DNA from 3 places in the Corynebacterium sp. 1103A genome. Region 2 is predicted to be linked to each of the others. Evidence: predicted binding sites of a transcription regulator. Region 2 holds the regulator's gene; each other region holds the start of a gene.
What was found. The regulator LexA, encoded in region 2, represses DNA repair genes until DNA is damaged. The targets are predictions, from matches to a motif close to CGAACANNTGTTCG.
Positions count from the first base shown of each region.

Region 1: QQS52_RS02240 (error-prone DNA polymerase) is a predicted target of LexA. The motif match lies at 1,975-1,988, and genes of this name have one in related genera.
Region 3: QQS52_RS05565 (SAV_6107 family HEPN domain-containing protein) is a predicted target of LexA. The motif match lies at 1,695-1,708, and genes of this name have one in related genera.

Region 1 covers NZ_JASTTF010000002.1:151,168-155,252, reverse strand. Annotated here, with positions in the region: gene QQS52_RS02250 (methionine ABC transporter ATP-binding protein) at 1-769, opposite strand, end outside; gene QQS52_RS02245 (MetQ/NlpA family ABC transporter substrate-binding protein) at 890-1,765, opposite strand; gene QQS52_RS02240 (error-prone DNA polymerase) at 2,010-4,085, shown strand, end outside.
Region 2 covers NZ_JASTTF010000008.1:99,576-103,660, reverse strand. Annotated here, with positions in the region: gene hrpA (ATP-dependent RNA helicase HrpA) at 1-1,283, shown strand, start outside; gene nrdR (transcriptional regulator NrdR) at 1,299-1,757, opposite strand; gene QQS52_RS07460 (hypothetical protein) at 1,878-2,324, opposite strand; gene lexA (transcriptional repressor LexA) at 2,581-3,285, shown strand; gene QQS52_RS07450 (DeoR/GlpR family DNA-binding transcription regulator) at 3,542-4,085, shown strand, end outside.
Region 3 covers NZ_JASTTF010000005.1:96,524-100,608, reverse strand. Annotated here, with positions in the region: gene QQS52_RS05575 (polyprenyl synthetase family protein) at 1-970, opposite strand, end outside; gene QQS52_RS05570 (GNAT family N-acetyltransferase) at 982-1,575, opposite strand; gene QQS52_RS05565 (SAV_6107 family HEPN domain-containing protein) at 1,809-2,252, shown strand; gene QQS52_RS05560 (DUF3040 domain-containing protein) at 2,497-2,904, shown strand; gene mraZ (division/cell wall cluster transcriptional repressor MraZ) at 3,384-3,818, shown strand; gene rsmH (16S rRNA (cytosine(1402)-N(4))-methyltransferase RsmH) at 3,993-4,085, shown strand, end outside.

The DNA of each region.
Region 1 (4,085 bases), on a different contig from region 2:
TGTTGCGCAGGGAGGTGGACACGAAGCGCTGTGCCACCGGGGTCTGCGGGTTGGAGAAGACCTCGTAGATGGAGCCCTGCTCGACTACGCGGCCCTCCTCCATGACGGCGACCTTGTCGGCGATGGAGCGCACGACCTCCATCTCGTGGGTAATGACCACGATGGTGATGCCGAATTTCTGGTTGACCTGGCGCAGCAGCTCCAGGACCTCGTGGGTGGTCTGCGGGTCCAGCGCGGAGGTGGCCTCGTCGGCCAGCAGGAGGCGCGGGTTGGTGGCCAGCGCGCGGGCGATGCCGACGCGCTGCTTCTGCCCGCCGGAGAGCTGCTCCGGGTAGCTCGAGCCCTTGTCGCCCAGGCCGACGAATTCCAGCAGCTCCTGCACGCGCCGCTTGCGCTCGGCCTTGGCCACGCCGGCTAGCTGCAGCGGGTATTCGATGTTGCCGGCGGCGGTGCGGGAGTTAAACAGGTTGAATTGCTGGAAAATCATGCCGATGGAGCGGCGCAGGGAGCGCAGCTTCTTCTCCGACATGCCGGCGATGTTGGTCTCGTCCAGCAACAGCTCGCCGTCGGTCGGGGTGTCGAGCCCGTTGATGAGGCGCACCAGGGTGGACTTGCCGGCGCCGGAGTAGCCGATGATGCCCATGATTTCGCCGGGCTCCACGGTCAGGTTGACATCGTTGAGCGCCTGGGTGGTGGTCTTTTTATGCTCAAAGACCTTGGATACGTGGCGGAACTCGACGCGGGTTCCGGTAGTGGGTGATTCGGTCACTAAAAGCCCCTTGGTAGTTGCGTGTGCAGTGGCGGGTTCATTAAACGTGGCACAACCCCGGCAACGCGGTAGCCATTGAGCCGGGCGCGTCGGCGGGGTAGAAGGTGCCGGGGAGGAAGTTTAGAGCTCTTCCTCGAGGCGGTTGAGGATATCCTGCAGCTCCTGTGGGCTGCGTTCCACGGAAACGGACGTGCCCTTGGAGTCTTCCTGCACGGCTTCCTGGACCTCGGGGGTGTGCCAGATCTTGACGAGCTCCTGAAGGGTCTCGTTGTCGGCGTCCTCCGAGCGCACGGCGAAGACGTTGATGTAGGGTTCGGCCTCCTCGGAGTTCGGGTCGTCCTGGACCACCGCGGTGGTCGGGTCGATGCCGGCGCGCTCCAGGAAGGAGTTGTTGATGACGGCCGGGGTGCCCTCGCTGTAGGCGGACGTGGTCTGCTCGGCGCCGACCGGGGTGACCTTGACCTTGGAGGCCTTCTCATCAATGTCGGCCGGGGTCGGGGTCAAAAGCCCGTCCTGCTTCAGGGTGACCAGATCCTGTTGGGCCAGCAGGTTGATGGCGCGGCCCTGGTTGGTGGAGTCGTTCGGGACGGCGACGGTCTCGCCCTCGATGCCGTCCAGGGAGTCGTGGTCCTTCCAGAACAGGGCCAACGGCACGATCTCGGTGGCGGCGATCGGCACCAGGTCGGTGCCGTTGCCCTTGTTGTACTCGGCCAGGAACTTCAGGTGCTGGAAGTTGTTGGTGTCCAGCTCGCCCTGCTCCAGGGCCTGGTTCGGGGTGGTGTAATCCGAGTAATTGACGATGTCCAGGTCGAAGCCCTGGTCCTTGGCGGCGGTCTCAAACGCCGCCCAGGCCTTCTTGGAGGCGTCGGTGGTGCCGACGGAGATCTTCGAGTCCTTGGTGATTTCCCCTCCCTCGGAGTCGGAGGAGCAGGCGACGAGGCCGGTCGCTGCCACGACGGTGGCGGCGGCTGTGGCAAGAGCGCGACGGATCTGCATGAGAATGGTCCTTTTCTGTGTGACTTTTATAAGGCCGGGCGGTGTTACGGGGCAGTGCCCGGGCGCCGTCCGGTAGGCGTAATAAAGCGGGGTGCGGGGTGCGCAACCTCGATGATTTATAACCTAACAGCCTGTATACCGCTTTGTCTATTTACTTGCAGATTTTATGTATATTCACAGACTGCTCGGTTTGTAAGGTGCGAGTAATTAGAACACGGGTTCGCATCTTGCTAGGCTGTGTGACGTGAAGTTTAACGGCGGACGGGCACTGAGCTGGTCGCGGCTGGAGCGGATCCTTTCCGGCCGCCCGGCGCTCACACCTGTGCCCGTAAAGCACGGCGCTGAGCAGGGATTACCGCGCGAAACAAAGAAGTCCGCGGTGCCGTTTGCGGAACTGCACGCCGTGTCGAGTTACTCGTTTCTGCAGGGTGCTTCTGAGCCGGAGGAGCTGGTCGAACGCGCAGTTGAACTAGGGCTGGAATCCCTGGCGCTGGTGGACAGGGACGGGTTCTACGGCCTGATGAAATTCGCCGAAGCCGCCGCCCGCGCCGGGCTGCCCACGGTCTTCGGCGCCGAGCTGAGCCTGGACGAGGGCGTCCTGACGGTGCTGGCGCGCGGCCCGGAGGGCTACCGGCGCTTGTCGCGGCTTATCGCCCAGGCCAAGATGGCGGCCGGGGAGAAGGATAAGACCGCCTACCCGCCGCTGGCACAGGTCGCCCGCGCCCTGGGCGAGGAGGTGGTCTACCTCGCCGACGTGGACTGGGTGGACCGGCTAGACCAGCTGGTGGGCGCCGTCGGGGCCAGCAACGTGGTGCTCGAATACGCCAGCACCATGGTGCCGGCGGACGCGGACCGCCACCGTCGGTTAGATAGTGCCCGAAAAGACTGGGGGCTGCGGGCTATAGCGAGCGCCCGCCCGGCGGCGGCGCGGCGCGGCCAGGCTCGCCTGGCGGCGGCGAAGAACGCCTTGGCCCACCGGCAGTCCCTGCAGCAGGCGGACCCGGACCAGCACCCGATGGGGGCGAGCTGGCTGCGCTCCGGCGAGGACATGGCGCGCCTGCTGCCGGGGCGCGAGGATCTGCTGGCCGCCGCGGCCGAGCTGGGGCGCGAATGCAGCTTCAGCTGGGATGTTTTGGTGCCCAACCTGCCGCACTTTGACGTACCGGACGGGCACACGGAGATGACCTGGCTGCGCGAGCTGGTCTACGCGCGGGCGCGCAAGCGCTACGCCAGCCGGCCGGCCGATATCCGCGAGCGCGCGAAAAGACAGATAGAGCACGAACTCGCCGTGGTGGAGCAGCTGGGCTTTCCCGGCTATTTCCTCATCGTCACGGACCTGGTGGATTTCTGCCGCCGGGAAAACATCCTGTGCCAGGGTCGCGGTTCTGCCGCCAACTCCGCGGTCTGCTTCGCGCTGGGCATCACGAACGCGGAGCCCCTCTCCGCGGGTTTGCTCTTCGAGCGCTTCCTGTCCCTGGACCGGGACGGCCCGCCGGACATCGACGTCGATATTGAGTCCGGCCGCCGCGAGGAGGTCATCCAGTATGTCTACTCCGCCTACGGGCGCCAGCAGGCCGCGCAGGTGGCCAACGTCAACACCTACCGCCGCAAGGGCGCGACCCGGGACGCCGCCCGCGCTCTGGGCTACCCGCAGGGCAGTGCGGACGCCTGGTCGAAGGGCACTGATGAGCCCCCGGCGGACGTGGTCGCACTCGCCGAGGAATTCCTGGGCCAGCCGCGGCACCTGGGTATCCACTCCGGCGGGATGGTGCTGTGCGATAGGCCTATTGCGGACGTGGTACCCATGGAGTGGGCGCGGATGGAGGGCCGCTCGGTGTTGCAGTGGGACAAGGACGACTGTGCGGCCGCCGGCCTGGTCAAATTCGATCTCCTGGGGCTGGGCATGTTGGAGGCCCTGCACCACATGCAGGACCTGGTGGCCGGGTCCACCGGGCGGCAGGTTAACCTTTGGGAGCTGGACCTGGCGGAGGAGGCCGTCTACGACATGCTCTGCCGTGCTGACGCCGTCGGCGTTTTCCAAGTCGAGTCCCGCGCGCAGCTGGCCACCCTGCCGCGGCTGAAACCCCGCGTCTTCTTCGACCTGGTCGTTGAGGTCGCCCTCATCCGGCCGGGCCCCATCCAGGGCGGGTCCGTGCACCCGTACCTGCGCCGGCGCGACGGGCTGGAGGAGGTCGTCTACGATCACCCGGTGCTGGAAAAGTCCCTGGGCAAGACGCTGGGGATCCCGCTGTTCCAGGAACAGCTGATGCAGATTGCCGTCGATGCTGCCGGTTTTAGCGGCGCCCAGGCCGACGATCTG
Region 2 (4,085 bases):
TGGACGGCGTGACCATCCAGGTGCCGGTGCCCATGCTAGCCGGCCTGGACACGACCGGCTTCGATTGGCTGGTGCCGGGCCTGCGCTTAGAGCTGGTCACCGAGCTCATCCGCAGCCTGCCGAAGGCCCTGCGCCGCACGGTGGTGCCCGCCCCGGAGTTCGCGGCGCGCGCCTTGGACAAGCTGGTCCCCTACGCGGGCCCGATCACGGAGGAGCTCGCCGATGTCCTGCGCGAGCTCGGCGGACAAGGCATCAACGCCGTGGATTTCCGCCCGCAGTCGCTGCCCGACCACCTCTGCATGAACTACGCGGCCATCGATAAGCGGGGCAAGGTCATCGACTCCGACCGCGATCTCTCCGCGCTGGTGCACCGCCAAGCCGGCTCCATCCGCTCCTCCGTGGCCAAGGCCAGCCGCACCTCCTCCTCACCCGCGGTGAAGGAATGGCACGCCGATAACCTGGGCGATATCGACGACGAGATTCACACCACGGTGGACGGCCACGAGGTCACCGCCTACCCGGCGCTGGTCGCCACGAAAGACGGAGTCGAGGTCAAGGTCCACCCCACCAAGGCTGCGGCCGATGCCGCCATGCTGACCACGACGCTGACCTTGCTCATGCGGGAAATCACCGTCAACCCGCGCCCCATGGTCAAGGGCCTGCCCTTGCAGCAACGCGTGGCCATCGACAACTACCCGCACGGCGGCGCCGAGGGCTTGGTCTCCGACGCCCGCGTGGCCGCCATCCGCGACCTCATGCTGGAGGCCGGCGGGCCGGTGCGTTCCCCGGAGAAGTTCGACCAGCTGCGCAAAAAGGTTGCCCCGGCGGTTCCCGGGCGCGTGCGGCAGATGGTCGTCGCCATCGCCCCGGGCCTGGTCGAATACGGCCGCGTCACCGACGAGCTCAACAAGTGGACCGGCCCGGCCATTGACGACCTTCGCGCCCAGCTGGATTTCCTGCTTCCCCCGCAGGCGATCACGAAAAACGGCATCGAGCACCTGCGGCACCTGCCACGCTACCTGCAGGCCGTGCGCATCCGGCTGGAGGAGATGAACCTGGATCCGGACAAGGACGCGGACCGCCAGGACGAGGTCGAAGAGGCCAAGGCCTACCTCAACAATCGCCTGCGTTCCCTGCCGGCCGGCCGCTCCAAGACCAAGGCGGTACGCGAAATCTACTGGATGATAGAGGAACTCCGAGTCTCCCTGTTCGCCCAGCGCCTCGGCACCGCGCACGCGGTGTCCCTGCGGCGCATCCAAAAGGCGGTCGATAAGCTGGCCTAGCGCCGCAGCGGGAGCCTAAAAACTGCTGCGGTCGCGGCGCTTGATCAGGCGGATCTCCGACTCGAAATCGTCCGCACTGTCGAAGGATTTATACACGGAGGCAAAGCGCAGGTACGCCACCTCATCGAGGTCGCGTAGCGGATCGAGGATGGCAAGGCCAATATCGTTGGCGTTGATCTGGGAGCTGCCGTGGCTGCGCACGGTCTCCTCCACCTCCTGGGCCAGGCGCTTGAGCGCGTCGTCCGAGACGTCGCGGCCCTGGCAGGCTCGGCGCACGCCGCGGATCAGCTTGTCGCGGCTGAAAGGCTCGGACAGCCCGTTGCGCTTGACCACGGACAGCACGGCCTTTTCGACCGTGGTGAAACGGCCCCGGCACGAAGAACACTCGCGCCGGCGGCGGATGGACGCACCCGCGTCAACGACGCGGGAATCAATAACGCGTGACTGCTCGTGGTGACAAAATGGGCAATACAATGTGGCTCGCTCCCCATATCTTTCTAGCTTTCCCGCTCAATCCGCTACAGCAGATAAAGCGGATGCGCTACCAGTCTACTGCGCCGGAGCGCGCCTCAACCGGGCGGGCGAGCCCGCTTACTAGTTCAGGGTGGCTTGCTGGGTCACGGCGCTATACGCCGTGCCCAAGGAACCGGCCGTATCCGTGCCGTCGACTAGGCCCATGCCCGCCGCCAACGTGCCTAGGAAGACGGCAAATCCGAACACAGCACCGAGCGCGTAGTTCCCCTTCTGGCACGCCTGCTCAGAGGCAGCGCCGCGCAGCTGCCCTGCGAAATCCTCGGCGCTAAGCGCGTGCTGCGAACGACGGTCTGTTCGATTATCTAGCGTGAGGGTTCGAGAATAACGCTCACTCGTGCCGGCCGGGCCGCCTCCCGGCCAGCCGGCGTTGGGGTTACGGCTTCCGGGAAAGCGGGCGGAAGGCTCCCACACCGCGGCCGCGGGGACCACGGAAGGCGCGAGAGCACCGGAGCGGTAAGCTGCATATTCGGTGTTAGCAATACGGCGGTCATCAAATGCGAGAGTCAAAGTAATCTTTCCTTTCTTTGGTGCCACCGAGTCTAAATCTAGACCCCGACATGGCTCCGACTTTCCTTCGTTCGAATGTTCGAATTAGGTTCTGTGTTCGATTTATAGCAAGCTTCCCAGAATTTGTCTAGCGCGCGGTCAAAGATCTCGAACATTTGTACTTTTCGTGCTAGAAATGAAGGTAGGAATTTACGCGGGCCCGCAGCGCCTGTGACCGACTATCCGACCTGCCAACCAACTTGGAGAGTTAAAGACCATGGCCCGACCCAGCAAATCCTCACAGAAGCCCACCCTGGACTCCTTGAGTGTCCGCCAGCGGCGCATCCTCGAGGTCATTCACGACGCCGTGCTCCTGCGCGGCTACCCGCCGAGCATCCGTGAGATCGGTGACGCGGCCGGCCTCCAGTCCACATCCTCGGTGGCCTATCAGCTCAAGCAGCTGGAGGAAAAGGGCTTCCTGCGGCGCGATCCCAACAAGCCGCGCGCGGTCGACGTTCGCCACCTCAACACTGAGAGGGAAGACGCGAAGACCGAGAAGGCCAGCAAGTCCGCCGAGCTCCCCCAGACCCCGCCGGACGCGGGCCAGGTCAGCTATATCCCCGTCGTCGGGCGCATTGCCGCCGGGACCCCCATCACGGCCGAAGAAAACATCGACACCTATTACCCTATGCCGGACGAGGTCGTCGGCGGCGGGGACCTCTACATGCTGCAGGTCGTAGGAGACTCCATGCGGGACGCCGGCATCCTCGACGGGGATTGGGTCATCGTCCGCTCGCAGTCCACGGCCGAGGAAGGCGACTTCGTCGCGGCCCTCCTAGACGGCGAGGAGGCAACCGTCAAGGAATTCCACCGCGACTCCACCGGCGTCTGGCTGCTGCCGCACAATGACGCTTACTCCCCCATCAACGGGGACGAATCAGAAATCATGGGCAAGGTCGTCTCCGTGATGCGCAAGCTTTAATTCCCTGGAACATCCCGCGTTATTCCCCCTTTCTGAGGTAATCAGGCATGCAAACTCTCACGCCGTGCGTGTGATCCCGGGTCCGGTTTGTCCGATCTACCTCAAGAAATACCCAAGCAACCCAAGAATCGGACGCTTGGGTTTTTCTGTTTGTGTTTGCCCACGCGGTTTTTCTGGGACAATTTGAGTAGACCCATTTCACCGTGTGCGCTAGCCCATCAGCGTGCGTACCCACGGACCGAGGAGAACTACCCCCATGTATGCAGAAGAACGCCGTCGGCAGATTGCGTCCCTCACCGCCGTCGAGGGACGCGTCAATGTGACGGAACTCTCCCACAAATTCGACGTCACCGCAGAAACCATTCGCCGCGACTTGGCCGTTTTGGACCGGGAAGGCGTGGTGCACCGCGTCCACGGCGGCGCAGTGGCCTCGCAGACCTTCCAGACGGCCGAGTTCACCCTCGACACGCGCTCGCGCTCGGCCACGGGGGCGAAGTCCGCGATCGCCGAGGCCGCCCTCGAGTTCCTCCCCGAGGCCCCGGGCAGCATCTTCTTGGACGCCGGCACCACCACGAATGCCTTAAGCGACCTGATCGCCGCCAGCACGCTGGCTAACCAGCTGTCCATCGTGTCCAACAGCCTGCCCATTGCCCTGTCCCTGGCTAATAACGGCATCAAGGACGTCCAGCTGCTGGGCGGTACGGTGCGCGGCATTACCCAGGCGGTAGTCGGTGACACAGCCCTGCGCACCATGGCGCTGCTGCGCGCCGACGTCGCCTTCATCGGCACCAACGCCCTGA
Region 3 (4,085 bases), on a different contig from region 2:
CGATGGCCTCGACCGCGCCGGAGTCCTGGATGATCTGCGACATGGTGGCGATATCGGCCGGGTCGTCGGTGGTGCCGACTAGGCGGCGCAGCGTGGCGGCCGCGGCGGGGTCGGCCTGGTCGGCGCGCTCCAGGGCGGTGGCAAGCAGGACGGTGCGCTTGCCTTCGCGCAGGTCGTCTCCGGCCGGCTTGCCGGTGACGGAAGGATCGCCGAAAACGCCTAGCTGATCGTCGCGCAGCTGGAAAGCCACGCCGATCTCGCGGCCGTAACCGCGGAAGGCGTCGATAAGCGTGGGCGAGGCGCCGGCAATGGCGGCGCCCAGGTGGAGGGGGCGTTCGATGGTGTAGGCGGCGGTCTTGTAGCGGTTGACGGCACCGGCGAGCTCGACCGACTCGGAACCGGTGGCCTCTAGGGTGATGTCGAGCAGCTGGCCGCCGATGACCTCAGTGCGCATGGCGCGCCACGGCTCGCGGGTGCGGGCCAGGGCAGCGGCGCTGAGGCCGGAATCCTGCAGCATGTCCTCGGCCCAGGCTAGGGCCATATCCCCGACGAGGATGGCGACGGACTCGCCGAAGAAGTCGGCGTCGCCGTGCCACTGCGCTTGACGATGCCGCCCTGCCACCGCGCGGTGCACCGTCGGCTTGCCGCGGCGGGTGCTGGAGGCGTCGATGATGTCATCGTGGATGAGCGCGCAGGCCTGGATGAATTCCAGGGAAGAGGCGGCGCGGAGGACGGCCTGCGGATCCTCGTCGCCGTCCAGCCCGCCGGCGCCGACGAAGCCCGCCCAGGCGTAGAGCGGGCGGATGCGCTTGCCGCCGCCGAGAACGAAGTCCTCGAGGTAGGCGATGGAGCGGGTAACCGGCGCGCCGATGGAGCCTACGACCGGCCGTCGCTCCTCTAGGAATTCCGCGAGGGCAGCGCGAGCGGCGTCGGGGATCTGTTCAAGCTGGGGAAAATTGTCTGCGGTCACGCCTAGGTATCTTACCGGTCGCGGGCGGTGGTCCGGTGTTGCGCAACCGCCGGCAGCGGCAGTGGGGCGTACAAGAGGGCAAACGGGCGGGAATCGCCGGGGTAGCGGTGGTGGCGCAGTGCGTCCCGAAAGCCCAGCGAGCGGTAAAGGCCGAACGCGGAATTGCCTTCCTGGGGTACTTCCGGCGTTGATAGCGCGACGTAGGCGGCGGGGACGTTCCAGAGTAGCTCCGTTATCAGCTGGCGTCCGATGCCGTGGTTTTGCATGCCGGGGCACACGTGCACCTCGGCTAGCTCGAAATAGCTGCGCAGCAGCGCCCATTGCTGCTCGGTAGGGCCGCCCTTTTCGTAGAAGCCCCGGCGCAGCTGCCGGTCCCACCAGGTATCCGGCGAGCCGAGAAAGCCGTAGGCCAGGCCGACGATGCCACTGTCGGTGGTGGCGACCACTGCGCTAAAGCCCGGGTGGGAGATCTCTCGGCGCCAGGCGTGGGTACGGCTGACGCGGATGGAGTCGTTGTAGTCCATCGCCTCGATATAGATCTCGACGAGCTGGGGCGCGAGCAGGGAAAACTCTTGCGGGCTGAGGCGACGGATGGAGATGTTCACGAATCAATCGAAACATGTTTGGCCCCGCGGCGGGGCAATTAGCCTAATTGAAGGTGTTCGAACTAGCTCCCACGTGTTCGAAAAGAAGGTTTTAATCCTGCTTGAGGGGTTGTGGGCTTCGAACACCTGAGCTATATTAAGAGGGTGTGAGTCGGAAGTGTTCCTAGAGTAAACGGCAAAAGAAAACAACGGCGCTCCCGCAAGCGGCAGCTTCGGAGGGAAGGTGAACGGACATGGCACACGTAATCTCGGCAACTAGGCAGGCAACCACGCGGACCTCGCGCACGAGCGGCGTGGGGAAGCAGCAGCATTTCCTGCGTCAAGCGCGAATGCTGATTGAGCAGGCGCGGGAGTATGCGGCGGATGGGCGTTTCGAGGAGGCCCTCGAGGTCGCCTACCAGGCGGGGCTGCGCACCGCGGGGGCGCGCATCGCGGTCTCCATGGTGGCGCGCCGCAAGCGGAAGCCCTCTAGCGCCTGGGAGCAGCTCGCGCTCGTGAGCGCGGGGGACAAGGAGTGGGCGCAGGAATTCGGCCAGTATTCGAAGCTGCGCTCGCGCGTTTCCCTGGGCCTGGAGGACGGGATCGAGGAAGATGCCGTTTTTGAGCTGATGGGGCTAGCCGCGCGGTTCATGGCCGCCACCCATGCGGCCGCGGTGGAATCCGACTTCGCCGCCTAGGGGGTTTTGTCGCCTAGGGCTTGCGCTCAGAGTTCGTCCTAGGTGCTAGACCCAGGTGTTGGCCCTAGTCGTTAGCCCTAGGGGGTTGGCTCGAGGCTTAAGTTGGGCTTTGTATCTACGTTAGAATGGGGGAGGAAGTAGCACGGCGGGAACTAAAAGTTTGGCGCTCACGTTGAACACAGTGAAAGGCCGTCGTGCAGGGCCGTATTTTAGGCAGCGGTCCCTTAGGTTTATTGGAGGTACAGTGTCTCTTTCGGAGCAGGAACAGCGCGCGCTACGGGAGCTCGAGCAGCAGCTGTTGGCTGAGGATCCCAAGTTCGGTGCCTCTGTAGCCCAGGCCTCGGCCGGTTCCCCGAGCGGGGCCGTGACCCTGCGCGGCGTGGCGCTGGTAGTTGTCGGACTGGTCATGCTGGTGGGCGGCGTGGCCCTAGCGCAGAACAGCCTGTGGTTCGTGGTCCTGTCGATCCTGGGCTTCCTCGTCATGTTCGGCGCGGGCATTTGGATGCTCCGCGGTGGTGGTGCCACGGGTGCGAAGTCGGGCAAGAAGAAGTCGGGCTCCGGCCGGGGCGGCGCGGGGGCGTCGCGGTCTGGCGGTAGCTCGATGGGCAACAAGCTGGAAGAGAACTTCCGTCGCCGCTTCGAGGGCAACTAGAGCACCGAGTTAAGCGGCCTAGCTTTCAAGGCCCCTGGGAGAGATCCTAGGGGCCTTTTTCGTGTCTTCGCGTGGTCTCCACACAATTCCCCACTTTCACCCACGCTGGCCCCCGCGGGGCCTAGAACGGGGAGTGCTGCGCGGAAGTGGGCCTCCAGGAGGGGCGGCGCGTGCGGCATTAGGCCAGCTTGCGGGTCACAGTAGTAGGGGAATGTGCGCTTTGGGGCTAAAGAACCTTGTGGTACAAGGGGTGCCTATGTGGCGTCTGGGGTCTCGAAAAGGCCGCGACTGGGGATTTCTCCCCACTATTTTTATTACCTTTGACCTGCGGGTATGTCGCGAGTGGGTGGTGGGTGGGGCGTAGTGGGTGTTGAAAGTGGGGGAAAGTGGGGTAAAGTGGGCGGCAGCGGTGGAGAAGTGGAACTTTGAGACCGTGGAGAAAAGTCGGAGTTATCGAGCCAAGGAAGGTGGACGCCGGGATGTTTCTCGGAACCTACACTCCGAAGCTTGATGACAAAGGACGCCTAACGCTTCCGGCTAAGTTTCGAGATGAACTAGCTGGCGGACTGATGGTGACTAAGGGGCAGGACCACTCACTAGCGGTTTACCCGCGCGAGGAGTTTGCGGAACGAGCTCGAAAAGCAGCGGCCGTGTCCCGGACGAACCCCGCCGCCCGCGCGTTCATCCGTAACTTGGCAGCGAGCGCCGATGAGCAACGCCCGGATGGGCATGGCCGTATCACGTTGTCCGCAGGGCACCGCGAATACGCCAACCTTTCCAAAGAGTGTGTGGTTGTCGGGTCGGTGGATTTTCTCGAGATTTGGGACGCAGCCGCCTGGGCTGAGTACCAAGAGCAAACTGAAGACGCCTACTCGGCGGCGGATGCGGATGACGTCCTGTCCGGCCTGCTGTAGAAGGCAGTTCACAACTCAACAGAGTGCGTGTACGGACTCTGTCCGAAGTGGAGTAGCTGGTGTACTTCCCCGACATCAGAATCCATTTCGGGCAGGGCCCTATACGCACTTAATTTGTCCCGACAACCCACCGCGGCCAACTTCAAGCTACTTCGTTTACGGAAAGGGGGCACCATGGCTTCAGCTGAACGCAACAACCACGGCCACGTGCCCGTGATGCGTGAGCGTATGGCCGAGCTACTCGCGCCCGCCGTGGCGAAGGCGGAA